DNA from 2 places in the Allobosea sp. MMO-172 genome. Region 2 is predicted to be linked to the other one. Evidence: predicted binding sites of a transcription regulator. Region 2 holds the regulator's gene; the other holds the start of a gene.
What was found. Region 2 encodes LexA, which represses DNA repair genes until DNA is damaged. Its sites were predicted from a motif close to TGTTCNNNNTGTGTTCNG; they were not measured.
Positions count from the first base shown of each region.

Region 1: a site for LexA is predicted at 2,674-2,691, ahead of WFK61_RS10185 (ATP-dependent helicase). Genes of this name have one in related genera too.

Region 1 covers NZ_JBBCUM010000005.1:231,451-246,221, forward strand. Annotated here, with positions in the region: gene WFK61_RS10180 (GNAT family N-acetyltransferase) at 1-272, opposite strand, end outside; gene WFK61_RS10185 (ATP-dependent helicase) at 290-2,659, opposite strand; gene WFK61_RS10190 (acyl-CoA dehydrogenase family protein) at 2,775-4,424, shown strand; gene msrB (peptide-methionine (R)-S-oxide reductase MsrB) at 4,486-4,917, opposite strand; gene WFK61_RS10200 (BtaA family protein) at 5,145-6,368, shown strand; gene WFK61_RS10205 (class I SAM-dependent methyltransferase) at 6,407-7,045, shown strand; gene WFK61_RS10210 (potassium channel family protein) at 7,063-7,860, shown strand; gene WFK61_RS10215 (thioesterase family protein) at 7,873-8,445, opposite strand; gene WFK61_RS10220 (FAD-binding oxidoreductase) at 8,911-10,350, shown strand; gene WFK61_RS10225 (AsmA family protein) at 10,515-14,093, shown strand; gene WFK61_RS10230 (ribbon-helix-helix domain-containing protein) at 14,381-14,605, opposite strand; gene WFK61_RS10235 (DUF4169 family protein) at 14,602-14,771, opposite strand, start outside.
Region 2 covers NZ_JBBCUM010000024.1:11,138-25,908, reverse strand. Annotated here, with positions in the region: gene lpxA (acyl-ACP--UDP-N-acetylglucosamine O-acyltransferase) at 8-817, shown strand; gene WFK61_RS24495 (LpxI family protein) at 814-1,674, shown strand; gene lpxB (lipid-A-disaccharide synthase) at 1,674-2,861, shown strand; gene WFK61_RS24485 (Bug family tripartite tricarboxylate transporter substrate binding protein) at 2,878-3,867, opposite strand; gene gltA (citrate synthase) at 4,007-5,296, opposite strand; gene gltX (glutamate--tRNA ligase) at 5,656-7,077, opposite strand; gene WFK61_RS24470 (ComEC/Rec2 family competence protein) at 7,250-9,541, shown strand; gene lexA (transcriptional repressor LexA) at 9,535-10,248, opposite strand; gene WFK61_RS24460 (molybdopterin molybdotransferase MoeA) at 10,329-11,540, opposite strand; gene moaC (cyclic pyranopterin monophosphate synthase MoaC) at 11,598-12,080, opposite strand; gene trpC (indole-3-glycerol phosphate synthase TrpC) at 12,077-12,883, opposite strand; gene trpD (anthranilate phosphoribosyltransferase) at 12,891-13,904, opposite strand; gene WFK61_RS24440 (anthranilate synthase component II) at 13,920-14,537, opposite strand; gene WFK61_RS24435 (ATP-binding protein) at 14,637-14,771, opposite strand, start outside.

The DNA of each region.
Region 1 (14,771 bases), on a different contig from region 2:
AGGATGCGGCTGCCGATGCCGGTGCCACGCAGGCTCTTCGGCAAGTAGACGGTGTCGATGAAGAGCAGCCCGAGCGAGGTGCGGCCCGCGAGTCCGCCGATCGGCTTGCCCGTCTCGGGATCGGTGATGCGAATCTGCAGTTCCTGCCGATCGTGCCGGCCGATCGCGGCGTCGTTATAGTCTTTCAGGCCTTCGCCGAGCAGCTTGCGAAAAGCGTCGTCTTCGGCGTCGGTGAGGGTGATCTCGGGAGGCATGGTCGGTCGTCTGCTCAAGAGTAGTGTTCGTTGGCTCAGCCGGCCTTCTGCACGAACGAGTCCAGCACCATCTTCCGCCCGGCCTTGTCGAAATCGACCGTCAGCTTGTTGCCGTCTACGCTCGCCACAGAGCCAGGGCCGAACTTGACGTGGAAGACGCGGGCGCCCTCGCCATAGGCGGATTCGCCTGAGGATTTTGCCGTCAGTTCGCCCTCGATCAGCAGCGGGCCGCGCTGGCGGGAGGAGCCGCCGAAGTTGCCCTGACCGAAGCCGCGGCCGCTTTCGGAGAAGCCGCTGTTCTTCGCCCGGTTCTCCTGCGCGCGCTGCCAGCCCGGCGTGTTGTAGGTCGAGCCGAAGCTCTCCATCCGGTCGAAGCGCGAGGCGCCGTAGCCGCCTTGCGAATAGCTGGTCGGGGCCTGCTCGACCTCGACATGCTCCTCCGGCAGTTCGTCGATGAAGCGGGAGGGCAGGCTGGTCTGCCAGAGGCCGTGAATGCGGCGGTTCGAGGCGAAATAGAGCTTCAGTTTCTTGCGGGCGCGGGTGAGGCCGACATGGGCGAGGCGGCGCTCCTCCTCAAGACCGGCGCGGCCGCTCTCGTCGAGGGCGCGCTGGTTCGGGAAGAGCCCTTCCTCCCAGCCGGGCAGGAAGACCGTGTCGAATTCCAGCCCCTTGGCGGCGTGCAGCGTCATGATCGAGACGCGGGCCTCGGCCTCGCCATCGGCGACGTCCATCACCAGCGAGACGTGTTCGAGGAAGGCCGGCAGATCGGGGAATTCGTCGAGCGAGCGGACCAGTTCCTTGAGGTTCTCGAGCCGTCCGGCGGCATCGGCCGAGCGGTCCTTCTTCCACATCTCAGTATAGCCGGATTCTTCCAGCACCAGCTCGGCGAGCTCGCCCTGCGGCATGTGCTCGGCGCGTTTCGACCAGCGGCCGAAGGCGTCGACCAGTTCGCGCAGGGCCGTACGGGCCTTGGGCTTCAACTCGTCGCTCTCGACCGCGGCGCGGGCCGACTGCATCAGCGAGAAGCCGGTGGCGCGGGCGTGGTTGTGCAGGAGCTGGACGGTCGCGTCGCCCAAGCCCCGCTTGGGCACGTTGACGATGCGCTCGAAGGCGAGATCGTCGGTCGGCGAGACGACGCAGCGCAGATAGGCGAGCGCATCGCGGATTTCGGCGCGCTCGTAGAAGCGCGGGCCACCGATGACGCGATAGGGCACGCCGGCCTGGACGAAGCGCTCTTCGATCTCGCGCATCTGGGCGGAGATGCGCACGAGCACCGCGACCTCGGCGAGGTTGTATTTCTTGGCCTGCATCGCCTCGATCTCGTCCGAGATCAGGCGTGCTTCCTCCTGGCTGTCCCAGGCGCCGGTGATGGTGACTTTCTCGCCGAGCGCATCCTCGGTGCGCAGTGTCTTGCCGAGGCGGCCCTCGTTGCGGGCGATCAGCTTGGAGGCGGTGGCGAGGATATGGCCGGTCGAGCGATAGTTGCGCTCCAGCCGGATCACGGTCGCGCCCGGAAAATCGTGCTCGAAGCGCAGGATGTTGTCGACCTCGGCGCCGCGCCAGCCATAGATCGACTGGTCGTCGTCGCCGACGCAGCAGATGTTGCGGCGGCCCTGCGCCAGCAGGCGCAGCCAGAGATACTGCGCCGTGTTGGTGTCCTGATACTCGTCGACGAGGATGTAGCGGAAGCGGTCGTGATAGGTCTGGAGCACGTCCGGATAGTCGCGAAACAGCGTCAGGCAGTGCAGCAAGAGATCGCCGAAATCGACGGCGTTCAGCGCCGTCAAGCGCTCCTGATAGGCGGCGTAGAGCTTGCCGCCCTTGCCATTAGCGAAGACGGCGGCCTCGCCATGCGGCACATCCTTGGGCGCAAGGCCGCGGTTCTTCCAGCTGTCGATGAAGCCCGCCAGCATGCGGCCGGGCCAGCGCTTCTCGTCGATGTTCTCGGCCTGGATCACCTGCTTCATCAGGCGGATCTGGTCGTCGGTATCGAGGATGGTGAAGTCGCTGCGCAGGTCGAGCAGTTCGGCGTGGCGGCGCAGGAGCTTGGCCGAGATCGAGTGGAAGGTGCCGAGCCAGGGCATGCCCTCGGCGACGGGGCCGACGAGATGGGCGACGCGCTCCTTCATCTCGCGCGCCGCCTTGTTGGTGAAGGTCACCGCGAGGATCTGGGAAGGGTAGGCGCGGCTGGTCGAGATCAGGTGGCCGATGCGGGTGGTCAGTACGCGGGTCTTGCCGGTGCCGGCGCCCGCGAGCACCAGAACCGGGCCTTCCGTCGCCTCGACCGCCTGGCGCTGCTCCGGGTTCAGCCCCGCGAGATAACCGGCCGCCGGCTGCGCGGCAGCGCGCGCGGCGAGGCCGCCGGGGCGGGGCGAGGGAGCGGAAAAGGGGTCTGCGTCGGACAAGGGTGTGCGCTGCTCGTGCGTGATTCGTTCTCCGGCGAATATAGGGCGTCGCTGTCAGGATTGCGCCCTGCCGGAGCGATCATTTTATATCCCGTTCCACAGGGAGGTGGCAGCAATGACCGGACAGGGCGGAGCAGAGCGCTGGGAGGTCACCAATCAGGTGCCGGTGCTGGCCGGCTACGACGCCTTCGCCGCCGATCCGGTGCTGCCGGAGGTCGTCTCGACTTTCGGTGCCGACTGGGCGCGCGAGCGGCTGCACGAGGCGGGGCGGACGGTCGGCTCGGCGCGAGTGCAGGAGCTGGCTTATCTCGCCAATCGCCATGCGCCCGAGCTGAAGGCCTTCGACCGCTTCGGCAACCGCATCGACGAGATCGCCTTCCATCCTGCCTGGCATGAACTCATGGGCCTCGCCATCGGGCAGGAGACACATGCGCTCGCCTGGAACCGGCCCGAGCCCGGCGCGCAGGTCGCGCGGGCCGCCCTGCAATATCTCTGGTACGGCGCGGAGAGCGGCATCTGCTGCCCGATCAGCATGACCTATGCCGCCGTGCCGGTGCTGAGGCAGGATGCGGCGTTGTGGGAGCGATGGGGCTCGCTCGTCACCTCCAACCGCTACGATCCGCGACAGGGGCCCGCGCATCTCAAGGCGGGCGCGACCGTCGGCACGGCGATGACGGAGACGCAAGGCGGCTCCGACCTGCGCCAGACCCAGACTTCCGCGGAGGATAATCACGACGGCACCTTCTCGGTGCACGGGCGGAAATGGTTCTTCTCGGTGCCGCATTCCGACGTGTTCCTGACGCTGGCGCGTACCGGGGAAGGCATTTCCTGCTTCGTCGTGCCGGGCTGGCTGCCGGACGGCGCGCGCAACGGCGTTGCGATCCAGCGCTTGAAGGACAAGGTCGGCAACCGTTCGAACGCATCCTCGGAAGTCGAATTCAGGGGAGCCATCGGCCATCTCATCGGTGAGCCGGGCCGGGGCATCCGCACGGGGCTGTCGATGAACCACAATTCGCGGCTCGATATCGCGGCGGCATCTTCCGGGCTGATGCGGATGGCGGTGTCGCTCGCGGCGCATCATGCGCATCATCGCCGCGCTTTCCAGAAGGCGCTGATCGACCAGCCGATCATGCAGAATGTCCTCGCCGATATCGCGATCGAAGCGGAGGCGGCGGCCTGGCTGGCGTTCCGACTGTTCGCGGCGCTCGACCGGCAGGAGGCGTCCGAAAGTGAGCGGCTGTTGGCGCGTGTCGGTGCGCCGATCGCAAAATACTGGATCACGCGGCGGGCGCCGGCCGTCGTCACCGAGGCGCTGGAATGCCACGGCGGCAACGGCTTCATCGAGGAGAACCCGATGGCGCGGCTCTACAGGGAGGCGCCGCTCAACGCGATCTGGGAGGGATCGGGCAACGTCATCTGCCTCGACGTGCTGCGCTCGCTGGCGCGCGAGGAGGGGGCGGTTGACGTGCTGCGGGCGGAGCTGACGGCGGCTGCCGGGGCGGACCGGCGCTATGATGCGGCTCTGAAGCGGCTGGAGGGCGAGTTGCCCGAGATGATGCGCAACGAGGGGCAGGCGCGGCGTTTGACAGAGAAGCTGGCGCTGCTGCTCCAGGGCTCGCTGCTGCTGCGCTTCGCGCCGGTTGCCGTGGCGGATGCGTTCATTGCGACGCGGCTGGGCGATGGCTGGGCGGGACAGTTCGGCGATTTGCCACCGTCGGTGGATGCTGCCGCGCTGGCGCGACGGGCGGTGCCGGCTGTTTCGTAGAGCACTTCCGTCATTCCGGGGTCCGCCGCTGCGCGGCGCCCCGGAATGACGAAAGCGCGACTCAAGCCGCTTCCGGCTCGAAATTCATCGCCTCGCCATTGATGCAGTAGCGCAGGCCGGTGGGCGGCGGGCCGTCCGGGAAGACGTGGCCGAGATGGCCGCCGCAATTGGCGCAGTGAACCTCGACGCGGAGCATGCCGTAGCTGCGGTCCTCGGTGGTGCCGACCGCACCTTCCAGCGGCTGGTCGAAGCTCGGCCAGCCGGTGCCGCTCTCGAATTTCTTGCCGGACTTGAACAGCTTCTGATCGCAGCCGGCGCAGGAGAAGATGCCGGCGCGCTTCTCGAAATTCAGCGCGCAGGAGCCCGCCCGCTCGGTGCCGTGGCCGCGCAGGATGCGGTACTGCTCAGGCGTCAGGCGTGCGCGCCACTCGGCGTCGGTGAGCTGGAAGGGGAAGCTCTCCTCCTGCTTCTTCTCGGCCCCGAACATGCTCATCAGACCCATCGCGATCTCCTTCCTGGCGGGAGCGCCTCATCGGCTTTCGTGTCGCCAATATGGGGCTTCGCGCGCGGAATTTCAGCCCCGCCGATCTCCGGTCGTTTCACGATGCCGTGGCATCGTCACCGGACCGTCACGCGACTCCTCTAGCAGCCCGGCCACCCGCAAAGGGAGGAAAACCGGTGACCGAACAGGCGACGCAAACGGCACGCGCGGCCCGCCGCATGACGAGCTCAGGCCTGGGACAGGCCGTCCGGCGCAGCAAGACGCTCTCCAAGGCCGGCCTGCTGGAATGGCTGTTCGCCCGCGCCTTCTCGGGGTTGGTCTATCCGCAGATCTGGGAGGACCCGGTCGTCGACATGGCGGCGCTTGAGCTCAAGGCCGGCGACCATGTCGTGGCGATCGCCTCCGGCTCCTGCAACATCCTCTCCTATCTGACGGCCGCGCCGATCCGGGTCAGCGCGGTCGATCTCAACGCCACCCATATCGCGCTAGGTCGGCTCAAGCTCGCGGCGCTGGCGCGGATGGACAACCAGGACGATTTCCTGCGCTTCTTCGGCCGGGCCAATGAGAGCGCCAATGTCGCGCTCTACGATCGCGAGATCGCTGATCATCTCGATGCCGTCTCGCGCGGGTACTGGGAGGGGCGGGGACTGAACGGCCGGCGCCGGATCAACCTCTTCGCTCGGGGGTTCCATCGCTATGGCCTGCTCGGCCGCTTCATCGGCACCGGGCATGTGCTGGCGCGGCTGCTCGGCGGCAATCCCAAGGCGATGCTGGCGGCGCGCGATCTGGCCGAGCAGCGGGCGCTCTATGACAGGCATCTCGCGCCGGTTTTCGAGCGCAAGCTGGTGCGCTGGCTCGTGCGGCAGCCCGCCTCGCTCTACGGGCTCGGCATCCCGCCGGCGCAATACAAGGCGCTGGCCGCCGATGGCGAGGACGGCATCCTGGGGGCGTTGAAGCTCCGGCTGGAGCGTCTCGCCTGTGATTTCGACCTGAAGGACAATTATTTCGCCCAGCAGGCCTTCGGCCGGCGCTATGGCGAAGGGCCGGATGCGGCCTTCCCGCCCTATCTCCAGAAGCAGCATTTCGCGGCGGTGAAGGAGCGGGCTCCAAAGGTTTCCTATCGCCAGAGTGCGGTCACGGCCTTCCTCGAAGATCAGCCGGCCGAGAGCTGCGACGCCTATGTGCTGCTCGACGCTCAGGACTGGATGAACGACGCCGATCTCACGGCCTTGTGGTCGCAGATCACGCGGACGGCCCGGCCGGGCGCGCGGGTGATCTTCCGCACCGCCGCCGACGAGCGCCTGCTGCCCGGGAGGGTGCCGGCCGCGATCCTCGACCAGTGGCACTACGCGGAAGATAAGAGCCGCGAGCTCTGCCGGCAGGATCGCTCGGCGATCTATGGCGGTTTCCACCTCTATGAGCTGAAGGGGCCGGCGCAGTGAGCGCGGCCGAGGCTGCGGGCGGCTCGGCTGCCGGGCTGATGGACCGGATCTACCGGCACCAGCGCCATATCTACGATGCCAGCCGGAAATTCTATCTGCTCGGCCGCGATCAGCTCATCGACGGATTGCAGCCACCGAAGGGCGGGAGCGTGCTGGAGATCGGCTGCGGCACCGGGCGCAACCTGATCCGCATCGCGCAGCGCTATCCGGATTGCGCCTGCCACGGGCTCGACGTCTCGAGCGCAATGCTGCAGACGGCGCAGGGCTCGGTCGCGAAGGCTGGGCTTGAGGGCCGGATCCGGCTCGCGCAGGCCGATGCTACGGGCTTCGATCCCCAAGTGCTGTTCGGCCGCGCCGGCTTCGACCGGATCGTGATCTCCTATGCGCTCTCGATGATCCCGCCCTGGCAGGGCGTCGTCACTGAGGCCTTGCGCCGACTTAGCCCCGGTGGCTCGCTGCATATCGTCGATTTCGGCGATCAGGCAGGCTTGCCGGCACCATTCAAGGCAGTGCTGCTGCGCTGGCTCGCGCTGTTCCATGTCACGCCGCGCGAGGGGCTCCCCGAGGTCGTGCGAGGGATGGCCGAGGCGGCAGGTGCCGATTGTCGGGTCAGTGCGCCCTATCGCGGGTATGCGGTCCATGCGGTGGCCACGCGGCGTAGCGGCGCGCTGGTCTAGCGCCTATGCTGTCGGCGATGGATGCCGCCGACGCCCCGCCCGACCAGAGCCGCTTCGAAGCCCTGCGCGACCGGCTGCGCCAGCTCTATCACGGCCGCTCGCCCGCCGCCTTGCGCTTCCAGGCCGTGACGACGGTCATCGACCTGCTGATCATCGCCTTCTTCATCCTGACGCCCTTGCTCAGGGAGAACGCGGCTTTCCTCTGGATCGACTATTCCGTCGCGGTGATCATGGTCGCCGAGATCGCGGCGCGCCTGCTGGCCTCGTCCAACATGCTCAGGCTGCTGCGCCAGCCGTCCATGCTGCTCGATCTCTTCATCCTGCTGACGCTGCTTGCGCCGCAATGGCTGGAGAATTTCGGCTTCCTGCGCATCCTCCGGCTGTGGTCGCTCTCGCATAAGGGCATCGTCTGGGCGCAGTTTCGCGAAACCCGCTTCCGCGAATGGGAGAACGTGGTTCGTGCGCTGAGCAATATCGCGACCTTCCTCTTCGTGGTCACGGGCTTCGTCTACACCTTCTTCTTCCGGCACGAGGGCGGGCTGGAGAGCTATGTTCAGGCGCTCTATTTCACGGTCGCAACGGTGACGACGACCGGCTTCGGCGACGTGACGCTGCCAGGCGTCACCGGCAAGCTGACCTCGATCGTGGTGATGATCGTCGGGATCACGCTGTTCGTGCGGCTGGCGCAGGCGCTGTTCCGGCCGAACAAGGTGCTGTTTCCCTGCCCCGAATGCGCCTTGCAGCGCCATGAGCCTGATGCGGTCTATTGCAAGGCCTGCGGGCACAAGCTGAAGATTCCGGACGACGATCCCTGAGGCGGCAGAACGTCAGTGCCGGGTTTCAGTCGCCGTCTCGACCTCGCGCTCCTCGGCGGTCTCGTCGACCCGGATCGCGGATTTCCGGGGCATGCCGATGATGCGGCCGATCGTGGCCGGCAGCGGCATCATGCTGTGCGCGGCCTTCATCAGGGCGATATTGGCGAGGATGTCGGCCGGGAAGGGCGTGACCTTGCGATGGACCATGTCGACATGCAGCGACAGGTTCTCGCTGGTCGCAGCGAGCCAGCCCTCGTTGGCGTGCCGCATCTCCAGATAGTAGTGCAGGCGCTTGTCGTCGAAGGCGATGAGCTGCGCGGTGACGCGGACGAGATCGCCCTCGGTCAGTTCGCGCTTGTAGAGGATGTGGCACTCCGCCGTGAAAGTGGAGGCATGGCGGGTCTCGACATAGTCGCGGGTCAGGCCGACCAGCGAGAAGACCTCGTCGACCGCACGGTCGAACAGCACATGGTAATAGGCCATGTTGAGATGGCCGTTATAGTCGATCCATTGCGGCTCGACCCGCATCGCCGACGAGACGAAGGGCGCGAAGAACAGCGCCGGGGCGCGTGTATCGTGTTTCATGTTCGCCTCCCTGACAGGCGCCTCGTTCAAGGCCCGGCGGCATTATTGCCGCTGCCCATTCGACCGTCGCATGATCTAGTATGCATCGCTCGCAAGCGGCGTCAGCATCTTGGACCGGCCAGTATGGCAGGACCATGTCGAAGCGTAACCAATTGCGAAACCGATCTGTTCGAAGTCTAGAGGCTGTTAGGGGCTATGGGAAGGTTTTGATGAGGTCAAAACGCTGGAGATGGGAGGAGCATTGCGCAGCCGATACGTCCGTATCGGCAAGCGATGCGACGCTGCAGCTCCAGCGTTTTCACCTCACCCGCAGGGCGCGGCGCTTTTGCGCGACTGCCGTGTCGTCCTTCGTAGCAAGCCGCAAGGCTTGCGTCCTCGAACTCCTTGCATTCGCGCAAAATCGCCTGCGTCAAACCCATCCCATAGTCCCTACCAGCCTCTGAGCTCCAGAACCGGATGTTGACAATGAGCCTGCCTGCCGCCGCTCTTCATGACAGCCCTGTCCAGGCCGCAGTGCTGCCGCCCTCGCCGGAGGCGATCGCGGCGGTGACGCAGGCGCTCGCCGCCAGCTTCGGCAACCGGCTGGTCACCAGCCTCGCCGTGCGCCAGCAACATGGCCACACGCTGACCTGGATTCCGAACCAGCCGCCGGATGCGGTGGTGTTCCCGCAGAGCACCGAAGAGGTCTCGCAGATCGTCAAGCTCTGCGCCGCCCATGGCGTGCCGGTTATCGCTTTCGGCACAGGCACTTCGCTGGAAGGGCATGTGAATGCGGCCTTCGGCGGCGTCTCAATCGACATGTCGCAGATGAAGCGGATCATCGCGGTTCATGCCGAGGATCTCGACGTCGTCGTCGAGGCCGGCGTCACCCGCAAGGAGCTCAACGAGCATCTGCGCGACCAGGGTCTGATGTTCCCGATCGATCCCGGCGCGGATGCCTCGATCGGCGGCATGGCGGCGACGCGCGCCTCCGGCACCAATGCCGTCCGCTATGGGACGATGAAAGACAATGTCCTCGCGCTGACCGCGGTGATGGCCGACGGCTCGATTGTCAGGACCTCGACCCGGGCCCGCAAGACCTCGGCCGGCTACGACCTCACCCGCCTGCTCGTCGGCTCGGAAGGCACGCTCGGCATCATCACCGAGGTGACGCTGAAGCTGCACGGCATTCCGGAGGCGATCGCGGCCGGCGTCTGCCCGTTCCCCTCGGTGAAGGCCGCCTGCGATGCGACGATCCTGACCATCCAGACCGGCCTGCCGGTCGCGCGCATCGAGCTGCTCGACGACGTGATGATCCGCGGCGTCAACCTGCATGCCAAGCTCGGCCTGCCGGAGACGACGATGCTCTTCGTCGAGTTCCACGGCACGGAAGCCGGGGTGAAGGAGCAGTCCGAACGCTTCGGCGAGATCGCGGCCGAGTTCGGCGGCGGCCCGTTCGAATGGGCGACCAAGGCCGAGGATCGCTCTAAGCTCTGGCAGGCGCGCCATGACGCCTATTGGGCGGCGAAGGCGCTGCGCCCCGGCTTCGACTCGGTCGCGACCGATGTCTGCGTGCCGATCTCGCAGCTGGCGGAATGCGTCGAGGAGACCAAGCGCGACATCGACGCCTCCGGCCTGATCGCGCCGATCGCTGGCCATGTCGGCGACGGCAATTTCCACACGCAGCCGCTGGTCGATCTCACGGACAAGGCCGAGGTCGAGCGGGCGCAGGCCTTCATCGACCGGCTGGTGAAGCGCGCGCTCGCGATGGGCGGCACCTGCACCGGCGAGCACGGCGTCGGCCAGAAGAAGATGAAATATCTGGAGCAGGAGCACGGGGCAGAGGCGCTCGCGGTGATGCGCACGCTGAAGCGCGCGCTCGACCCGCGCAACATCCTCAATCCGGGAAAAATCGTCGCCCTGTGACGCCGTTGCGGCTTGCGCTGCCTGCCGGGTTCGCGGAAATGTCGTGATCTCGCCGCTACTTGCGGGCAGGATGGGGGAGGCGCCGGTACCGGCCGTCATTGTGGTCGCAATGACGTTCGAGGCCAGCGCCGCTTCACCATGACGACAGGGGCAGGCAGCGGAATTTGCGTGAGAGTCTGACAGTTCTGGCCGGCCTGCTGGTGCTGGCGCTGCTGGCGGCCCTGATCGGCCCCGGCTTCGTCGACTGGCGCGCCTACCGCCCGCAGATCGAGACGCGGTTGAGCGAGGCGCTCGGCGTCGAGACGCGGATCGGTGGCGCCATCGGCCTGCGCCTGCTGCCCTCGCCGCGCATTGCGCTGGAGGATGTCCGGATCGGACCGGGCGACGGCACGGCAAGCTCCGCCAGCGCCGAACACGCGACCGTGGAGCTGGCGCTGGCGGCCTTGGCGCGCGGCGAATTCCGCTTCTCGGAAGCGCGGCTCGACGGCGCTGCGATCTCGCTCTCGCTGGACGAGGCGGGCATCATCCGCCTGCCCGAGCGCAGCGGGACGGGTATTCCCGCCGGGGCGAGCCTCGACCGCCTGACGATCAGCCGCTCGACCCTGATCTGGCGCGAGGCGGGCAAGCCGGCCGTCACGCTCTCGCCGATCGCGGCCGAGATGTCGGCGGTGAGCTTTGCCGGCCCGTGGCGCTTTGAGGGCGAGGTTGCGGGCGCATCGCTGCGCGTGACCACCGGTGAGATCGAGGCCGACGGCCGGCTCAGGACGAAAGCCTATCTCACAGGCGAGGAGCTGCAGCTCGGCTTCGACGGTGCCCTGCTCTTCCCGAAGGGGGGCGAGGGTTTCGGTGCCGAACTCGACGGCGCCTTCAATCTCTCGCCGGGCGGCGCGGTCGCGCTGGCCGGGCGGATCAAGGGCGGCAGCCGCCAGCTCGACCTGTCCGGGCTTGCTTTGGACGTCGCGGGTGGCGCGGCGCGCCTGGAAGGCGAGGGGCAGTATCTCCCCGGCACCGGCAGGGGCTCGCTGGCATTGCGCGCACGCCGGCTCGATGCCGATGCGCTGACCACGGCGCTGGCCGAGCGGCAAGGTTTCGAGCGCGCCTTGCAGGGTCTGCCGGGCGCCTTCGACATAAGCCTCGATCTCGACCAGCTGATCTGGCGCGGCGAGGATTTCTCGACGCTCGCCCTGCGCGGGCATCTCCATGATGGCGGCTTGAGCGATGCTTCGGCTTCGGTGCGCGTGGCCGGGGCGCTACTGGGCGCGAGCGGCAATCTCGATGGAAATGGGGCTTCGGGGCGGCTCAATCTCAAGGCGGAGGATGCGCGGCGCGTCGGGCTGGTGCTGTCGCGGGCCGGGCTCGATCCGGCGCTGGCCGATTTCATCGCGCGGCTCGGGCGGATCGACGCCGATATCGTCGGCGCCTGGAGCGGCACGGGTGGCCGCTTCCAGCGCCTGCTGGTGGCGGGCTCGTCGGGCCTGCGCCTCGATGCCTCCGGCGAAATCGCGCCGAACCGCATCGCGGCCAAGGCGGCCGTGAACGGGCTCACCCTCGACACCCTTCCGCCCGGCAACAGCCTCTCCGGCCTGCTCCGGCAGCGCGACGTGGCGCTCGATCTGGCGCTCACCAATCTGCGCTTCCGCAACGCGCCGCCGGGCTCGGCCAATCTCGATCTTCGGCGCGAAGGCGATGTCTGGCGGCTGAGCCGGCTGTCGGTCGATGGCTTCGGCGGCGTCGCCGTTACGGGCGCCGGCGCGCTTCTGGCCGAGGGCGGCGAGATTTCCGGCCGGGTGCGGGCGCCGCGCTTCGAGACGTTGACGGCGCTGGCTGGGCCGCTGCTGCCGGAGACGGCGATCCAGGCGCTCCAGCGCGTCGGCGAGGGGCTCACGCGGCTCGATACCGGCTTCCGGCTGACGCGCGCGGCCTCGGGCGAGACCAGCCTGTCGGCGGAAGGCACGGCGGCGGCAGGCCGGCTCAAGCTTGACGGCCGTCTCGACCGGGCCGGCAACTGGAGCCGGGCCGCGCTCGGCTTCGAGCTCAACGATCGGCGGCAGGCTTTCGCGGCGCTGGGGCTGCCGTTGCCGCAGCAGGGTGGGGCGGGGCGATTCAATCTCGAACTGGACCGCGGCAAGGCGACGGGCTCGCTTACCGGACAAGGGCTCTCGATCGTCGTCGAGGATAGCGGGCAGGGGCCCCGACTGACCATGCAGGCGGATGGGGCGGGGCAGATTCTCGCCGAAGGCCCCGCACGGCTGATGCCGGACGGCGTGATCGATGCGTCGGCGCGTCTCGGCCTCGCCGAGGAGGCGATCCGGCTGGACGATATCGCAGCCCATCTCGGCGGCATGGCGGTGAACGGTTCGCTGCTGCTGCCGCGAGAAGGGCGCGCTTCCGGCCGCATCGCGGCGCCGACAGCCGATCTGCGCCCGCTGATGGGTGCGGCTCTTGGGCAGGCGGCGGCGACGCCGAACGTGCTCTGGTCGACCGGGCGCTTCGGGCGCGTGGCGGGCTTCCCCGATTTCGACATCGCGGTTGAGGCGGGGACGCTTCTCGCCTTCGATGGCGGGGCGATCCGCAATGCCAGCTTTGTCCTGCGTTCGGATCAGGACGGGCTCAGGATCGACGATATCCGCGGCAGCTATGGCGAAGGGCAGGTCGCGGGTCGGCTCGGCCTGAGACGCGATGGCGGGCTGGCCCAGCTCAATGGCCGGCTGAGCCTGATGGCGGTCGATCTCGGCGAATTCACCAGGGGTGCCGTCGGCGGCAAGGCCTCGGGACAGGTCGAGTTCGGTGGTTCGGGCGAGACGCCGGCGCGGCTGGTCGCAGGCTTGAGCGGGGCCGGCAGTCTGACGCTCACCGCCACGCGCCTCTCACGCTTCGATCCCAACGCCTATGCGCGGATCATCGCCGGCACGGGCGAGGATGCGTCCGAAAGCGACGCATCGCGCCTGCAGGATCGCCTGAGCGAAGCGCTCGACAAGGATGCCTGGGCGCTTGGCGATGTCACGCTGCCCTTCACATTGGCCGGAGGTTTGATCCGGCTCCAGCCTTTCGCCTTCGAGCGCAACGGGCTGCGTGCCGAAGCGAGCGGCATCCTCGACCTGCGCGCGCTGACCGCCGATCTCAGGCTCGGCCTCAAGCCGCTGGGAGCCCTGCCGAAGGGCTGGCCGGGCGATGCGCCGCAGATCGGCATCGCCTGGCGCGGGCCGTTGTCGAACCTTCGGCGCGAGAGCGATGTCAGCGCGCTGTCGAATACGGTGGCGGCGCGAGCACTGGCACGCGAGATCGAGCGGGTCGAGGCCTTCGAGGCCGATGCGCGCGAGCGGGCGATGCATGCGCGGCGCCTGCGGGCCGAGCGCGAGACGCGCGAGAACGAGCGCAAGCTCGCCGAATTCCTGAAGGCGCAGGAAGAGGCCCGCCTTGCCGAGGAGAAGCGGCAGGAAGAGGCGCGGCGCATCGAGGAACAGCGCCGCCAGGCCGAGGAGAAACGTGCCGAGGATATGCGGCGTGCCGAGCAGGCGCGGGCGGAACTCGAAGCGCGGCGTCGGGCGGAAGCCGAGGAACGCGCCCGCGCCGCGGCCGAACGGGCGGCTGCCCAATCGGCCGCGCCGCAGGCTCAGCCGCAAGTGCAGCCTGGCCCGCTGGTCCTGCCCGGCGCGCCGCTGACCAGCTCGCCGGAAGGGGCGGTGCAGGCTCCAACCGGTGGCGTTACCCCGCCGCAACCGCGCGGCGTGCCGTTGCGTTGAGAGCTTGATTTAATCGCTTCGTGAACTGATTTCGGAGTTTGCGGCAAGCCGTTGAAGAAAAATGACTTGGCGGGTGATCTCGCCGCGGTGGGTCGTACCTGTTCGAGGCAAAAACCTCTTGTCATTCCGGGGCGCGCCGGAGGCGCGAACCCGGAACCCACGACTGGGTGAGACATCTCATTCCCCGTTGCAGGCGGCTCGCCCAGTCGTGGGTTCCGGGTTCTTCGCTGCGCGAAGCCCCGGAATGACAAAGGGATGAGGAATGGACTTGCGGTTGACCGCGCAATCTACGAGCTGCCCGCCAGCTTCCGATAATGCGCGAGCGCATGGAGCCGCAGGGCGGAGGAGAGGTTCAGCTCGCCCCGGCCGGAATCGACTTCGGCGACGAGGGCGGCGATGGGGCGATCCTCGCCGGCCGCGATCTCCTTCAGGGCCTCCCAGAAGGGGGCCTCCAGCGAGATGCTGGTGCGGTGTCCGGCAATGCTGAGCGAGCGCTTGCGCTCCGGCTTCATGCCGGCTCCGGCTCGTCGTCGCGGTCGAGCTTGTGCCCGTCGATATGGCGGGCGGCCTTGTCGCGCTCGGCTTCGGTCTGCTTGCGCTCGGCCTTGGTGCGGCCGAACGAGATGCGGTTCTGCTCGGCCGTCTTCTCGGCCTCCGCCCGCGCCTTCTGCTTGCGGA
Region 2 (14,771 bases):
CGCCTCGATGAGCGTTACTATCCACCCCATGTCGCTGGTCGACCCGAAGGCCCGGCTGGGCGCGGGCGTGAAGATCGGGCCTTTCTGCGAAGTCGGCCCCGATGTCGTGCTCGGCGAAGGCGTCGAGCTCGTCAGCCATGCCGTCGTTGCCGGCCGCACCACGATCGGTGCCCGCACGCGCATCTTCCCCTTCGCCTCGATCGGCCATCCGCCGCAGGACCTGAAATACCGCGGCGAGCCCTCGACCCTTTCGGTCGGCGAGGATTGCCTCATCCGCGAGGGCGTGACGATGAATCCCGGCACCGAGGGCGGTGGCATGGAGACCGTCGTCGGCAATCGCTGCGCCTTCCTGGCGAACTCGCATGTCGGGCACGATTCCAAGATCGGCAATAATGTCGTGTTCTCCAACAACGCGATGTGCGCCGGCCATGTCACGGTCGGCAACTTCGTCATCGTCGGCGGCGGCGCCGGCCTGTTGCAGTTCATCCGGATCGGCGACCATGCCTTCATCGGTGGTGGCGCCGGTGTTACCAGCGACGTCATTCCCTTCGGCCTCGTGCGTGACAACCCCGGCCACCTGGCCGGGCTCAACTTGATCGGGTTGAAGCGGCGCGACTTCAGCCGCGAGCAGATCAACGAGTTGCGCCGCGCCTATCGTCTGCTCTTCGCCGACGAAGGCACGCTGGCGGAGCGCGTCGAGGACGTCGCGGCGGAGTTCTCGAAGCAGCCGCTGATCGAAGAAATCCTGAACTTCATCAGGGAAGGCGGCGGCAAGCCGCTCTGCACGCCGCGGGATGCTGCCGCAGCGGAGCGGTGAGCGCCAATCCGCAAGGAGCGGCGCGCGGCCCGCTCGCGATGATCGCGGGGAGCGGCGATTACCCGCTCCAGCTCGCGCGCATCGTGACCGAGGGCGGCGAGCGGCCCTATATCGCGGCGCTCGACGGCGCCGCCGATCCTGCGTCCTTCGGTGAGGGCGCGGATGTCCAGACATACCGGCTGGGTCAGCTCGGCAGCCTGCTCGAAGAGCTTCGCCGCCGGGGGATCGCCGATATCGTCATGCTGGGCGCCTTGCCGCGGCCGAGCTTCGGCTCGCTGCGGCCGGAAGTCTCGACGCTGAAATACCTGCCGCATTTCGCCAAAGCCTTTCAGGGCGGGGACGACCACCTGCTGCGCGGCGTCGTCCGCTTCTTCGAGATGCAGGGCTTTCGCGTCCATGGGCCGGCGGGTATCGCGCCCGAGATGACCGCGCCCACGGGGGCGCTCGGTCGCAAGCAGGTCAATCCCGAGCAACGGGCCGAGCTCGAGCGCGGCTTCTCGCTGCTGGCGACGCTTTCGCCCTTCGATGTCGGACAGGCGGCGATCCTGGCCGATCACCGCGTGGTCGCGATCGAGGCCGCCGAAGGCACGGATGCGATGATCCGGCGCGTGGCCGATCTGGTGGCGCGCGGACGGCTCAAGATCGGCAAGGGCGACGGCTTTCTGGTGAAGGTGCCGAAGACCGGGCAGGACCTGCGCGTCGACATGCCGGCGATCGGCCCGGATACGTTGCGCAACATCGCCGAAGCCGGGCTTTCCGGCATCGGCGTCCGGGCCGGCGCGGTTCTGGTCGGCGACCGCGTAGCGCTGGGCCGGCAGGCGGATCAGCTGGGCCTCTTCGTCGAGGGCTTTCCCTGATGCGGCCCTTCCGGCTGGCAATCATCGCGGGCGAGGCCTCAGGCGATGCCCTGGCGCTGCGCTTCCTCGCTGCCTTGCGCGAGCGCATGGGCGATCGTCCGATCGAGCTTTGCGGCGTGGGCGATCACGGCCTGCCGGAGGCCGGTCTCAAAACGCTGTTTCCCCAGACCGATATCGCGGTGATGGGCTTCGGCCCGGTGATCGCGCGCCTGCCCTTGCTGCTGCGGCGGATGGAAGATGCGGCGCGCGGCATCGCCGCGTTCCAGCCCGACCTGCTGCTGACGATCGACAGCCCGGATTTCTGCCTGCGCGTCGCAAAGAAGGTGAGGGCACGCGCGCCCTCCATCCCGATCGTGCACTGGGTCTGCCCCAGCGTCTGGGCCTGGCGTTCCGGCCGGGCGCGCCGCATGGCGCCGCATGTCGACCGCATCCTGGCTCTGCTGCCGTTCGAACCGGCAGCGCTTGCGCGGCTGCATGGCCCCGAGACTGTCTATGTCGGCCATCCGCTGATGGAGCGGTTGGCCGAGATGCGCCCCGACGCCGATGCGCAGCGCCGTCGCGACGATGCCGGGCAGCCAACGATTCTCGTGCTACCCGGCAGCCGGCGCTCCGAGATCCACCACCTGATTCCGGTTTTCGGCGAGACGGTCGCGAAGGTCGCAGCAATGGCGCCGGGCGCGCGCTTCGTGTTGCCGGCCGTGCAGCGGCTGCAGCCGATGATTGCCGAGGCGATGGCTCATTGGTCCGTCAAGCCGGAGATCGTCACCGGCGAAGCGGCCAAGCTCGCGGCGTTCCGCGAAGCCCGTGCCGCGCTGGCAGCCTCGGGGACCGTGACGCTGGAGCTCGCCCTGTCGCAGATACCGACCGTCGCGGCTTATCGCGGCGCCGGCTGGGAGGCTTTCCTGGCGCGGCGCCTCGTCAAGCTGCCGAGCGTCATCCTGCCCAACCTGATCCTCGGGCGGAGCGTCGTTCCCGAATTCATCCAGGAAGAGGCGACCGCCGACGCGCTGAGCGGCCAGCTGCTTGCCGCGATGGCCGAAGGCGGCAAGCGTCAGGAACAGCTCGACGGCTTCGCCGAGGTCGAGACGATCATGCGCTCGGCCGGGCCGAGCCCGGCGGCGAACGCGGTTGCCGCGGCTCTCGAACTGGTCGCCTCGCGGAGCGGCCGCGAGGCGACGCAGGCCTGAGCCGGCTTACGGGCGCTTACTCGACGACCGCGCCCGACGCCTTGGCGATCGGCGCCCATTTGGCGAGCTCGACCTTGACGTGCTCGCCGAGCTGCTCCGGCGTCGAGCCGACGATATCGGCGCTGACGTCGTTGAGCTTCTTCTTGACGTTCTCGTCCTTGAGGGCCTGGTTCGCGGCCTGATTGATCTTCTCGACGATCGGGCGCGGCATGTTGGCCGGGCCGAACAACGCGTTCCAGGTATAGGTCTCGTAGCCGGCAAGGCCGCCTTCGGCGATCGTCGGCAGATCCGGGAAGGAAGAGACGCGCTCCTTCGTGGTGACGCCGATCGCGCGCAACTGGCCGCTCCGGATGAAGCCGGCAGAGGAGGGCAGGTTGTCGAACATGATCGGTACCGCGCCCGCGACCACATCGTTCAGGGCAGGTCCGGCGCCGCGATAGGGTACATGGTTCATCTGGACGCCGCCGAGCGACTTGAACAATTCGCCCGAGAGATGCAGCGGCGTGCCGACGCCGGAGGAGGCGTAGGAGTACTTGCCCGGATTGGCCTTCAGCACCTCGATGACCTCCTTCACCGTCTTGGCCGGGAAGTCCGGATGAACGACCATGACGTTCGGCACGATCGCGAGCAGGTTGATCGGGGTGAAATCCTTCACGGCGTCGAATGTCACCGTCTTCAGGATCGCCGGATTGAGCGCATGGGTCGAGATGGTGCCGAGCAGGAGCGTGTAGCCGTCAGGCTGGGCCCGGGCGACGGCGGTGGAGCCGATATTGCCGCCGGCACCGGCCCGGTTCTCGATCACCACGCTCTGGCCGAGGATCTCGCCCATCTTCTGGCCGACGAGCCGGGCGACGATATCGGTCGAGCCGCCGGCGGCGAAGGGGACGATCAGGTTGATCGGGCGGCTGGGAAAATTGGCCTGTGCGCGTGCTTGCGTGCCGGCGAGGCCGGCGGCGCCGGCCGCGATGAGGAAGGAGCGGCGGTCGAGAAAGCGGCTTTCGGTCATGAACGGATCTCCGTGGAAAGAGGCAATTCTAGACGGACGCGCCAGCGGATCACTCGCCCCGCTCTGATCAATCATCGGAAACAATAAGGGCGCGGTGGAGACCACCGCGCCCTCACAGACATTCGAGCTTTCGCCGGGATCAGCGACGGCCGATCGGGGTGTAGTCGCGCTGCGGCGAGCCGGTATAGAGCTGGCGCGGGCGGCCGATCCGCTGGGACGGATCCTCGATCATTTCCTTCCACTGGGCGATCCAGCCGACCGTGCGGGCGACGGCGAAGAGCACGGTGAACATCGAGGTCGGGAAGCCCATCGCCTTGAGGGTGATGCCCGAATAGAAGTCGATATTCGGGTAGAGCTTCTTCTCGATGAAGTACTCGTCGGAGAGCGCGATGCGCTCCAGCTCGACGGCGACGTCCAGCAGCGGGTCGTCCTTGATGCCGAGCTCGTTGAGCACCTCATGCGTGGTCTTCTGCATGATCTTGGCGCGCGGATCGTAGTTCTTGTAGACCCGGTGGCCGAAGCCCATCAGGCGGAACGGATCGTTCTTGTCCTTCGCCTTGGCGATGTATTTCGGGATGTTGTCGACCGAGCCGATCTCCTCGAGCATCTTGAGCGCCGCCTCGTTGGCGCCGCCATGGGCGGGGCCCCAGAGGCAGGCCGTGCCGGCCGCGATGCAGGCGAAGGGATTGGCGCCCGAGGAACCGGCGAGACGGACCGTCGAGGTCGAGGCGTTCTGCTCGTGGTCGGCGTGCAGGATGAAGATGCGGTCGAGCGCGCGCGACAGCACCGGATTGACCTTGTACTCCTCGGCCGGCACCGCGAAGCACATGCGCAGGAAGTTCGAGGTGTAGTCCAGCGAGTTCAGCGGATACACGAAGGGCTGACCGACCGAGTACTTGTAGGCCATAGCGGCCAGCGTCGGCACCTTCGCGATCATGCGCATCGAGGCGATCATGCGCTGATGCGGGTCCGAGATGTCGGTCGAGTCGTGATAGAAGGCCGACATGGCGCCGATCGAGGCGACCATCACCGCCATCGGGTGCGCGTCGCGGCGGAAGCCCTGGAAGAAGCGGGCCATCTGCTCGTGCACCATGGTGTGGCGCGTGATGCGATAATCGAAATCGGCCTTCTGGGCGGCCGTCGGCAGTTCCCCGTAGAGCAGCAGGTAGCAGGTCTCGAGGAAGTCGCCATGCTCGGCGAGCTGATCGATCGGGAAGCCGCGATAGAGCAGGATGCCCTGGTCGCCGTCGATATAGGTGATCTGCGACTCGCAGCTCGCCGTCGAGGTGAAGCCGGGATCATAGGTGAACATGCCCGTTTGGGCGTAGAGCTTGGCGATGTCGATGACGGCGGGGCCGACCGACCCCTCCTTGATCGCCATGTCGACGGTCTTGTCGCCGACCTGGAGCTGGCTGTTACTTCCGCTCATCGATACCGATCCTTTCAAGGCTCGCTGCTGTTCAGCCCCGGTTTCGCCTCTCCGCGCTTTCGCGCCGGGCATCTCGCATCCGAAGGCCGCGATGTGACGGGCGCATGTCGAAAGGAGATGGGAAGAGGCGGTCCATGTGACTGATTTACAAGCAATATTCGTGCCCGCCGCGCTGGCGCGCTGCAATGCACTTGCGCGTCACTAGACCATTTGCGCAGTGCATTCAACCGAGCCAAAAGGCGGTTGGAGCCGCGCTGCGCTCATATCTGCGCGAGCAACTCCGCCGCCGTCTTTGGGACGGCGGCGGCGGGAGGTCTTCAGGCGGATCGGGCGGGCCTTTCCGGGCCTTCGAAAACCGTTCAGGCGGCCTGATCGGCGAGCCGCGCCAGCGTCTCTTCGCGGCCCAGAACCGCCATGACGTCGAACAGGCCCGGCGACATCGCACGGCCGGTCAGCGCGGCGCGCAGCGGCTGCGCCGCCTGGCCGAGCTTCAGCCCGCTTTCCTCGACATAGGCGCGAACCGCCGCTTCCAGCGGGGCCGGCGACCAGTCGGCGACGGCGGCGAGCTTTTCCGCGATCTGCGGCAGGCGCTGGCGGGCGGCCTCGTCGAGCAGGCCCCTGGCCTTGTCGTCGAGCTGCAGCGGGCGCTGGGCATAGAGATAGAAGGCGCTGTCGAGCAGTTCGATCAGCGTCTTGGCGCGCTCCTTGAGGCCAGGCATTGCGGCGAGGAACTTCGCCTCCAGCTCCGGCGAGAGCGTTGCCTCCACTCCGCGCGCCGGCCCGATCTCCGGCAGGATGACCTTGAGCGCGTCGAGCAGGTCCTGGTCGCTCGACTGGCGCATGTAGAGGCCGTTAAGGTTCTCCAGCTTGGCGTAGTCGAAGCGGGCTGGCGAGCGGCCGATCGAGGACAGCTTGAAGGCGTCGATCATCTCCTGCGTGGAGAAGACCTCCTGGTCGCCATGGCTCCAGCCCAGCCGCACCAGATAGTTGCGCAGCGCCGCCGGCAGATAGCCCATCGAGCGATAGGCATCGATGCCGAGCGCGCCGTGGCGCTTCGAGAGCTTGGCGCCGTCCGCGCCGTGGATCAGCGGGATATGCGACATGCTCGGCACGTCCCAGCCCAGCGCGTCGTAGATCTGCGTCTGGCGGGCGGCATTGGTGAGGTGGTCGTCGCCGCGGATGATATGGGTCACGCCCATGTCGTGGTCGTCGACGACGACGGCGAGCATATAGGTCGGCGTGCCGTCCGAGCGCAGGAGCACGAGATCGTCGAGATTCTCGTTCTGCCAGACGACGCGGCCCTGCACCTCGTCATTGACCACGGTCTCGCCGGTCTGCGGCGCCTTGAGGCGGATGACCGGCTTCACGCCTTCCGGCGCGGTCGACGGATCGCGGTCGCGCCAGCGCCCGTCATAGCGCAGCGGCTTGCCCTCGGCGCGGGCCTTCTCGCGCATCTCCTCGAGCTCGGCCGGGGTCGCATAGCAGTGATAGGCCTTGCCGGCGGCGAGCATCTGCTCGGCGACCTCGCGATGCCGGGCGGCGCGCTGGAACTGGTAGACGGTCTGCCCGTCCCAATCGAGGCCGAGCCATTCCAGCCCGTCGAGAATCGCGGCGATGGCGGCATCGGTCGAGCGTTCCCGGTCGGTATCCTCGATGCGCAGCAGCATCTTGCCGCCTTGCCGGCGGGCATAGAGCCAGTTGAACAGCGCAGTCCGGGCTCCGCCGATATGCAGGAAACCGGTGGGCGAGGGCGCAAAGCGCGTGACGACGGCGTTGCTCATGGGAGGGAACTCCGGCCGGGCGGCGTAAGGCCGTCCGGGGCAAGACAGGGGAATGGTGCCAGGTCGTGCCATGACACAAGTCGTGACATGACAACCGGCGCGCGCCCTGTAACATGCCTTGGCCGGAAAGGTTAAGCGGTCAAATCGCAACGCCGGCAGGGGGAGGCGGGCGATGCAGCCGGCGCCGCCGGGGCAGGGAGAGCAGAGCGGCCGGCGCGGCGCGCGCGCCGATGCCTTGCCGGCTTGGCCCGGCGCTTCCGCACCGCCGTTGGCGAGCCTGCGCCCCTTGCTTGGACAGCTCCGGCTCCGTTTGCAGCAGGGATTCACGCTGGAGGCCGAACGGCGCCGGCCCTTCCTCTGGCTGCCGATCGCCATGGGCGTCGGCATCCTGCTCTACTTCGCGGCTGATCGTGAGCCGGCATTATGGGCTCCGCTGCTCGGACTAGCGCTGAGCGGCGCGGCGGCCTTCATGCTGCGCTTTCGTCCTGCGGCATCGATGGTCTGCCTCGCGATAGCGGCTGGCTTCCTGGGCTTCGCCGCCGGCGTCTGGCGCACGGCCGATATCGCGGCGCCGATGCTGGAACGGCCGCGCATCGGCAAATTGACGGGCTTCGTCGAGAGCGTCGAAGCCCGCGATAGCGGCGCGCGACTCGTCGTGCTGGTGACCGATCTCGCTAATGTGCCGCTGGACCAGCGACCGAAACGGGTCCGCGTCAATATCCGGCAGGGCTCGGTCGCAGCCGGAGACCATATCGTCGCGACCGCGCGCCTGCTGCCGCCTCCGGGGCCGGCGCGGGCGGGCGGCTATGATTTCGGCCGCGACGCCTTCTTCCGCGGAATCGGTGCCGTCGGCAGCGTTTCCGGCAAGATCGCGCTGGCGCCGGCGCCTTACCCGATGCCGACGCGCCTCGCGGTCGACGTGATGATCGACCGCGCCCGCAATGCCCTGACCAAACGCATCGCCGAAGTCGGAGGCGGGCAGGGCGGGGCGGTTGCCGCCGCGCTGGTCACCGGCAAGCGCGGCCTGATCACGGAAGCGACCAATAACGACCTGCGCGCCGCCGGCATCTACCACATCGTCTCGATCTCCGGCCTGCATATGGTGCTGGCGGCCGGCACGATCTTCTGGCTGGTGCGCGCGCTGCTCGCCCTGTCGCAGACGGTGGCGCTGCACTGGCCGGTCAAGAAGCTCGCCGCGATCGCGGCCATGGTCGGCGCGACCGCCTATTGCATCTTCTCGGGCAGTGATGTCGCGACCGAACGCTCGCTGATCATGACGCTGGTTATGCTCGGCGCGATCCTCGTCGATCGCGCGGCGCTGAGCATGCGCAACCTCGCGCTCGCCGCCATGATCGTGCTGCTGCGCGAGCCGGAGGCGCTGCTCGGCCCAAGCTTCCAGATGTCCTTCGGTGCGGTCGCGGCGCTGATCGCCTTCGCCGAGCGCTGGGAGAGAAGAGACCGCAGCGAGCCGCCGCCGGCCTTGCCCTGGCCGCTCGGGCCGATCTGGACGGTGGCGCTCGGCATCCTCGTCACCACCATGCTGGCGACGGCCGCGACCGCACCCTTCGGCGCCTATCATTTCCAGACCTTCAACCCCTTCGGCCTGCTCGGCAACGCGATGGCGCTGCCCTTCGTCTCGCTCTTCGTGATGCCGGCGGCGGTGTTCGGCGTGCTGGCCTACCCGTTCGGACTGGACTGGCCGGCCTGGGCCTTGATGGGGCTCGCCTCCGATGTCGTGCTCAGGGTGGCGCATTGGGTTGCGACCATCGACCATTCCACCGTGACGATCGCAGCCTTCGGCCCGGCCGTGCTGGCCTGCTTCGCGATGGCGCTGCTCTGGCTGACGCTCTGGACCACGGGCTGGCGCTGGCTGGCCGCCGTGCCGCTCATCCTCGGCGTGGCGATAGCCGGCAAGCCGGAGCGGCCGGAAATCCTGATCGAGCGCGACGGCTCCGGGCTGGCGGTGCGCGGGCCGGACGGACGCCTCGCGATCGCGGGCAAGCCCAGCCGCTTCGTCCTGCAGCAATGGCTTGCGGCCGATGGCGACAACCGCTCGCCGGACGATCCTACGCTGCGCAACGGCATCGCCTGCGACCGCCTGGCCTGCGTGGCGCAGACAGCCGACAAGCGCACGGTCTCCTATACGCGCGAGCGCCTTGCCATCATCGAGGATTGCCTGCGCGCCGACCTCGTCGTCACCGCCATCCCCTGGAGCGGAGCCTGCAAGGCCAGGCTGGTCGAGCGCATGGCGCTCACGCGCGACGGTGCGACCTCGCTCTACCGGACGACGGCAGGGTGGAGCAGTCGAACCTCGGAACCAAGCGCCGCCGATCGCCCCTGGAGTCGCCGGCGTGAGCCTCGTCCGGTTGAGGTTGCAAACCGGTCGGCCGGTCAGCCTGCGACGGTACAACCCGCGTCAGCGATCGAGAGCGAAGCCGATGCGGATGTCGAGCGCCTTCAGTAACGCCGCATCAGATTGACGAGGCGGCCCTGGATCTTGACCCGGTCGGGGCCGAGCACGCGGGTCTCGTAAGCCGGGTTCGCCGCTTCGAGCGCAATCGAGGAGCCGCGCTTGCGCAGGCGCTTCAGCGTCGCTTCCTCGTCGTCGATCAGCGCCACGACGATGTCGCCGGTATTGGCGGTGTCCTGCCTGCGGATGACGACCGTGTCGCCGTCGAGAATGCCGGCCTCGACCATCGAATCGCCGCGTACTTCCAGCGCGTAATGCTCGCCCGAGCCGAGCATGTCCGGCGGCAGCGAGACCGTGTGGCTGCGGCTCTGGATCGCCGAGATCGGCGTGCCTGCCGCGATCCGCCCCATGACCGGAATGGCGATGGAATGCCGGCTGTCGTCCTCGATGGCAGCGGGGCGAGGCTTGGCGACGCTCGGCTGCGCGCCGAGACCACCCTGCACGACGGCGGGGCTGAAGCGGGGCCGCGGCTGCGGCGCGCCGAGCCCGTCCGGCATCTTGATGACTTCGAGCGCGCGGGCGCGGTTCGGCAGGCGGCGGATGAAGCCGCGCTCCTCCAGCGCCATGATCAGGCGGTGGATGCCGGATTTCGAGCGCAGGTCGAGCGCGTCCTTCATCTCGTCGAAGGAAGGGGGCACGCCACTTTCGCGCAAGCGTTCCTGGATGAAGCGCAGGAGTTCGTGTTGCTTGCGTGTCAGCATGGTCGCCGCCAGCCCCTCAAAGCGCAGATTCGAAACAAAGCACGAACACCATACGCGTTCTGCTTGTGTTCCGCAAGCTGCTACCGCAAGGGCAGGATATGGCAGGGGTCGCCCTTCCTGGCCGGCGCGGCATGGGCCGGGCGGATCGTGAGGGCTTGCGCGCGCGCCAGCGTGCCGAGCATCGAGGAATCCTGCCGGTCGAAGGGCGTTGCGACCCAGCCTTCCGGAGTCAGAATCAACTCCGAGCGCAGATAGTCCTCGCGCTCGTCATTGCCGGGCATGTCGCGGCCGAGGATGGCGGGGATGCTGCGGTCGCGATCGGCATCGGCGATGCCGAGCAGCGCCTCGATCAAGGGCAGCACGAAGAGATGGCCGCAGACGATCGAGGAGACCGGGTTGCCCGGCAGCCCGACCACGACCATCCGGCCGAGCCGGCCGGTCATCATCGGCTTGCCCGGCCGCATCGCGATCTTCCAGAAGCCGAGGGTCATGCCGGCGCGCGTCAGCGCCTCCTGAACGAGGTCATGCGCGCCGACGGAGGCGCCGCCGAGCGTGATCAGCACATCGGCATCGGCCTCGCTCGCCCTTGCGATCTTGCTGGCCAGATCGGCATGGTCGTCGCGCGCGATGCCGAGATCGAGCACGGTGCCGCCGGCCTTCTCGACAAGCGCCGCGAGCGAGAACGAGTTCGAGGCGACGATCTGGTCGCGCCCGACCGGTTCGCCCGGCGCCACCAATTCGTCGCCGGTGGCGAGGATCGCGACCCGCGGCTTGCGCCTGACCGGCAGGGCCGGATGTCCCATCGCGGCGGCAAGCCCGAGCGCCGCGCTGTCGAGCACGCGGCCGGCCGAAAGCAGGACGTCGCCCGCGTGGAAATCGAGCCCGGCGGCGCGAAGGAACTTGCCCTTGGCCGGCGGGATGCGGACGCGGATGACCGGGCTGCCGACGCCGTCAGCGTCTTCCTGCATCAGGATGGTGTCGGCTCCGTCAGGCATCGGCGCGCCCGTGAAGATGCGCACGGCCTGTCCCGGCCCGACGGCACCCTCATAGGCCCGGCCGGCGGCGGATTCGCCGATGACCGAGAGCGAGACGCCTTCCGCCATCTCGTCGCCGCGCACGGCGTAGCCGTCCATGGCAGAATTGGCGAAGGGCGGCTGGGTCCTGAGCGCCTTGACCTCGCCGGCGAGCACCCGCCAGGCGCATTGCGCCAGCGGCAGGGTTTCCGCTCCCGTCGGCCCCGGAATGCTGTCGAGCAGCGCCTTGCGCGCGACGGGGACCGGAGTGAGCGCCATCAGAGCACGATGCCGAAAAGTGGGAACCGGTTTTCGGACGCCATCGTGCTCACTCCTCTAACCAACTTTAGCCTCGTAGTCGCCGGACTGGCCGCCGGATTTGTGCAGCAGACGGATATTCTCGATCCGCATCGCCCGGTCGACGGCCTTGACCATGTCGTAGACCGTCAGGCAGGCGACGGAGACGGCGGTGAGCGCCTCCATCTCGACGCCGGTCTGGCCCTTCATTCTGACCTCGGCGCGCACGCGCACGCCCGGCAGGGCCTCGTCGATCTCAAGATCGACGGCGATCTTGCTGAGCAACAGCGGGTGGCAGAGCGGGATCAGCTCATGCGTGCGCTTCGCCGCCATGATGCCGGCGAGGCGCGCGGTGCCGAGCACGTCGCCCTTCTTGGCGTTGCCGTCGCGCACGATCGCGATCGTCTCCGGTGCCATGACGACCTGGCCTTCGGCGATCGCCATGCGGGTCGTCTCGGCCTTGCCGCCGACATCGACCATATGCGCCTGGCCTTGCGCGTCGAGATGGCTGAGCCGGCTCACGCCGCGACGGCCTTGCCGGTGAGCAGCGCCTGCGTCGCGGCGGTGACGTCGGCCTGCCGCATCAGGCTCTCGCCGACGAGGAAGGTGTTCACGCCGATCCGGTTGAGCCGGGCGATGTCTTCATGTGTGAAGATGCCGCTCTCGCTGATGACGATGCGGTCGGCAGGCACGCGCGGGGCCAGCCGCTCGGTCACGGCGAGATCGACATTGAAGCTGCGCAGGTCGCGGTTGTTGATGCCGAGCAGGCGGCTTTCGAGCTTCAGCGCCCGGTCGAGCTCGGCATCGTCATGGACCTCGACGAGCACGTCCATGCCGAGCTCGCGCGCGGTCTCGTTCAGGGCGCTTGCGGTGGCGTCGTCGACGCCGGCCATGATGATCAGGATGCAGTCGGCGCCCCAGGAGCGGGCCTCGTAGACCTGATAGGGCTCATAGAGAAAATCCTTGCGGAGCGCCGGCAGGCCGGCGGCCTCGCGCGCTGCGGTCAGGAATTCCGGCTGGCCCTGGAAGGAGGGCGCGTCGGTCAGCACCGAGAGGCAGGCCGCGCCGCCGGCCGCATAGGCGCGGGCGAGCGAAGGTGGGTCGAAATCGGCGCGGATCAGCCCCTTGGACGGGCTCGCCTTCTTGATCTCGGCGATCAGAGCGGGCTTGCCTTGAGCGAGCTTGCCCGCCAGCGCATCGGCAAAGCCGCGCGGCTTGGCGGCTGCGCGGGCGCGGCGTTCGACCTCGGCCTGCGGAACCGCGGCTTTCGCCGCCGCGATCTCCCGGCGCTTGTAGGCTTCGATCTTCGCGAGGATATCGGTCATGCCGGCCTCACGCGTTCGAGGCTTTGACGAGCGCGGCAAGCGTCGCCCGGGCCTTGCCGGAATCGAGGGCTGCCGTCGCCTGGGCGAAGCCGTCCTTCAGGTCCTTGGCCTTGCCGGCGACGAGCAGCGCTGCGGCCGCATTGAAGGCGGCGATGTCGCGGAAGCCGGTCTTGTCGCCAGCGAGCACGGCATTCAGCGCCGCCGCGTTCTCTTCAGGCGTGCCACCGCGCAGAACCTCGGGCTTGGCCGGTTCGAGGCCGACATCGGCCGGGCTGATCGAGAAGCTCTCGATCTTGCCGTTCTCCAGCGAGACGACGCGGGTCGGGCCCGTCGTGGTGATCTCGTCGAGCCCGTCGGAGCCATGCACGGCCCAGACGCGGGTCGAGCCGAAGGAGGCGAGCACCTTGACCATCGGCTCCAGCCAGGTCTCGGAGAAGGCGCCGATGAGCTGGCGCTTGGCGCCGGCCGGGTTGGAGAGCGGGCCGAGCAGGTTGAAGATCGTGCGCGTGCCGAGTTCGGTGCGTACCGGCGCGACATGGCGCATCGAGGCGTGATGCGTCGGCGCGAACATGAAGCCGACGCCGGCCTCGCGGATGCAATGCTCGGTCGCGGCCGGATCGAGCCCGACCTTGACGCCGAGCGCGGTCAGCACGTCCGCCGCGCCGGAGCGTGAGGAGGCGGCGCGGTTGCCATGCTTGGCGACCGGCACGCCGCAGGCCGCGGTGATGATCGAGGCCAGCGTCGAGACATTGTAGGAGCCGGAGGAATCGCCGCCGGTGCCGACGATGTCGATCGCCTCGGGCGGCGCCTTCACCGGCAGCATCTTGCCGCGCATGGCGCCGGCTGCGCCGGCGATCTCGTCGATCGTCTCGCCGCGCACGCGCAGCGCCATCAGGAAGGCGGCCGACTGCGCGTTGGTCACCCCGCCCGAAAGGATGGTGTCGAAGGCGTCGCGCGCTTCCTCGCGGGAGAGCGTCGCGCCGGTCGCGACCTTGGCGATGAAGGGTTTGAAATCGTCCATGGGAACTCTGCGGAATCAGGCTGAAGGGGTCAGGGCGGAGGCTTCGCGTTCGCTCTGCCATCGCTCCGCGAGGTCGAGGAAGTTCCGCAGGATCGTCGCGCCATGCTCGGAGGCGATGCTCTCCGGATGGAACTGGACGCCGTGGACCGGCAGTTCCCGGTGCGAGAGCGCCATGATCAGGCCGTCATCGCTCTCCGCCTCGATGTCGAAGACATCCGGGCAGGAGGCGCGCTCGACCACGAGCGAGTGATAGCGCGTCGCTTGCAGCTGGCCGTTGATGCCGCGGAACAGGCCGCGCGCCTTGTGGCGGATTGGCGAGACCTTGCCATGCATCGGCAGGGGCGCGCGCACGACCTGCCCGCCGAAGGCCTGGCCCATCGCCTGCAGGCCGAGGCAGACGCCGAAGATCGGCTTCCTGCCCGCGCCTTCGCGGATGAGGTCGAGGCAGATTCCGGCTTCGTTGGGCGTGCAGGGGCCGGGCGAGAGCACGATCGCGTCGTGATCGCCGGCCAGCGCCTCGTCGACGGTGAGCGCGTCGTTACGCCAGACATCGACCTCGGCGCCCAGCCCACCGATGAGATGGACCAGGTTCCAGGTGAAGCTGTCGTAGTTGTCGATCAACAGAACGCGCATGGCCGAACCCGTGAATGCGGCTTGAGGTCATGCACGTTCGGGGGCGGGGTGGTCAAGTTTGGAGCGGGCGATTGAAGGCGCCGCGCCGCGGCCTGCCGGTCATCCCCGCGCGCTGCGCGGCATGCCTGCCGTGCGCGGCTGGGCCAGTCCCGGCGCGGTCTCGACACCGAGCGTCGGCAGGGCGAGCGTGCGCTGGCCGCGGAAATCGACATGGCAGACGATCAGCCCGCGCTC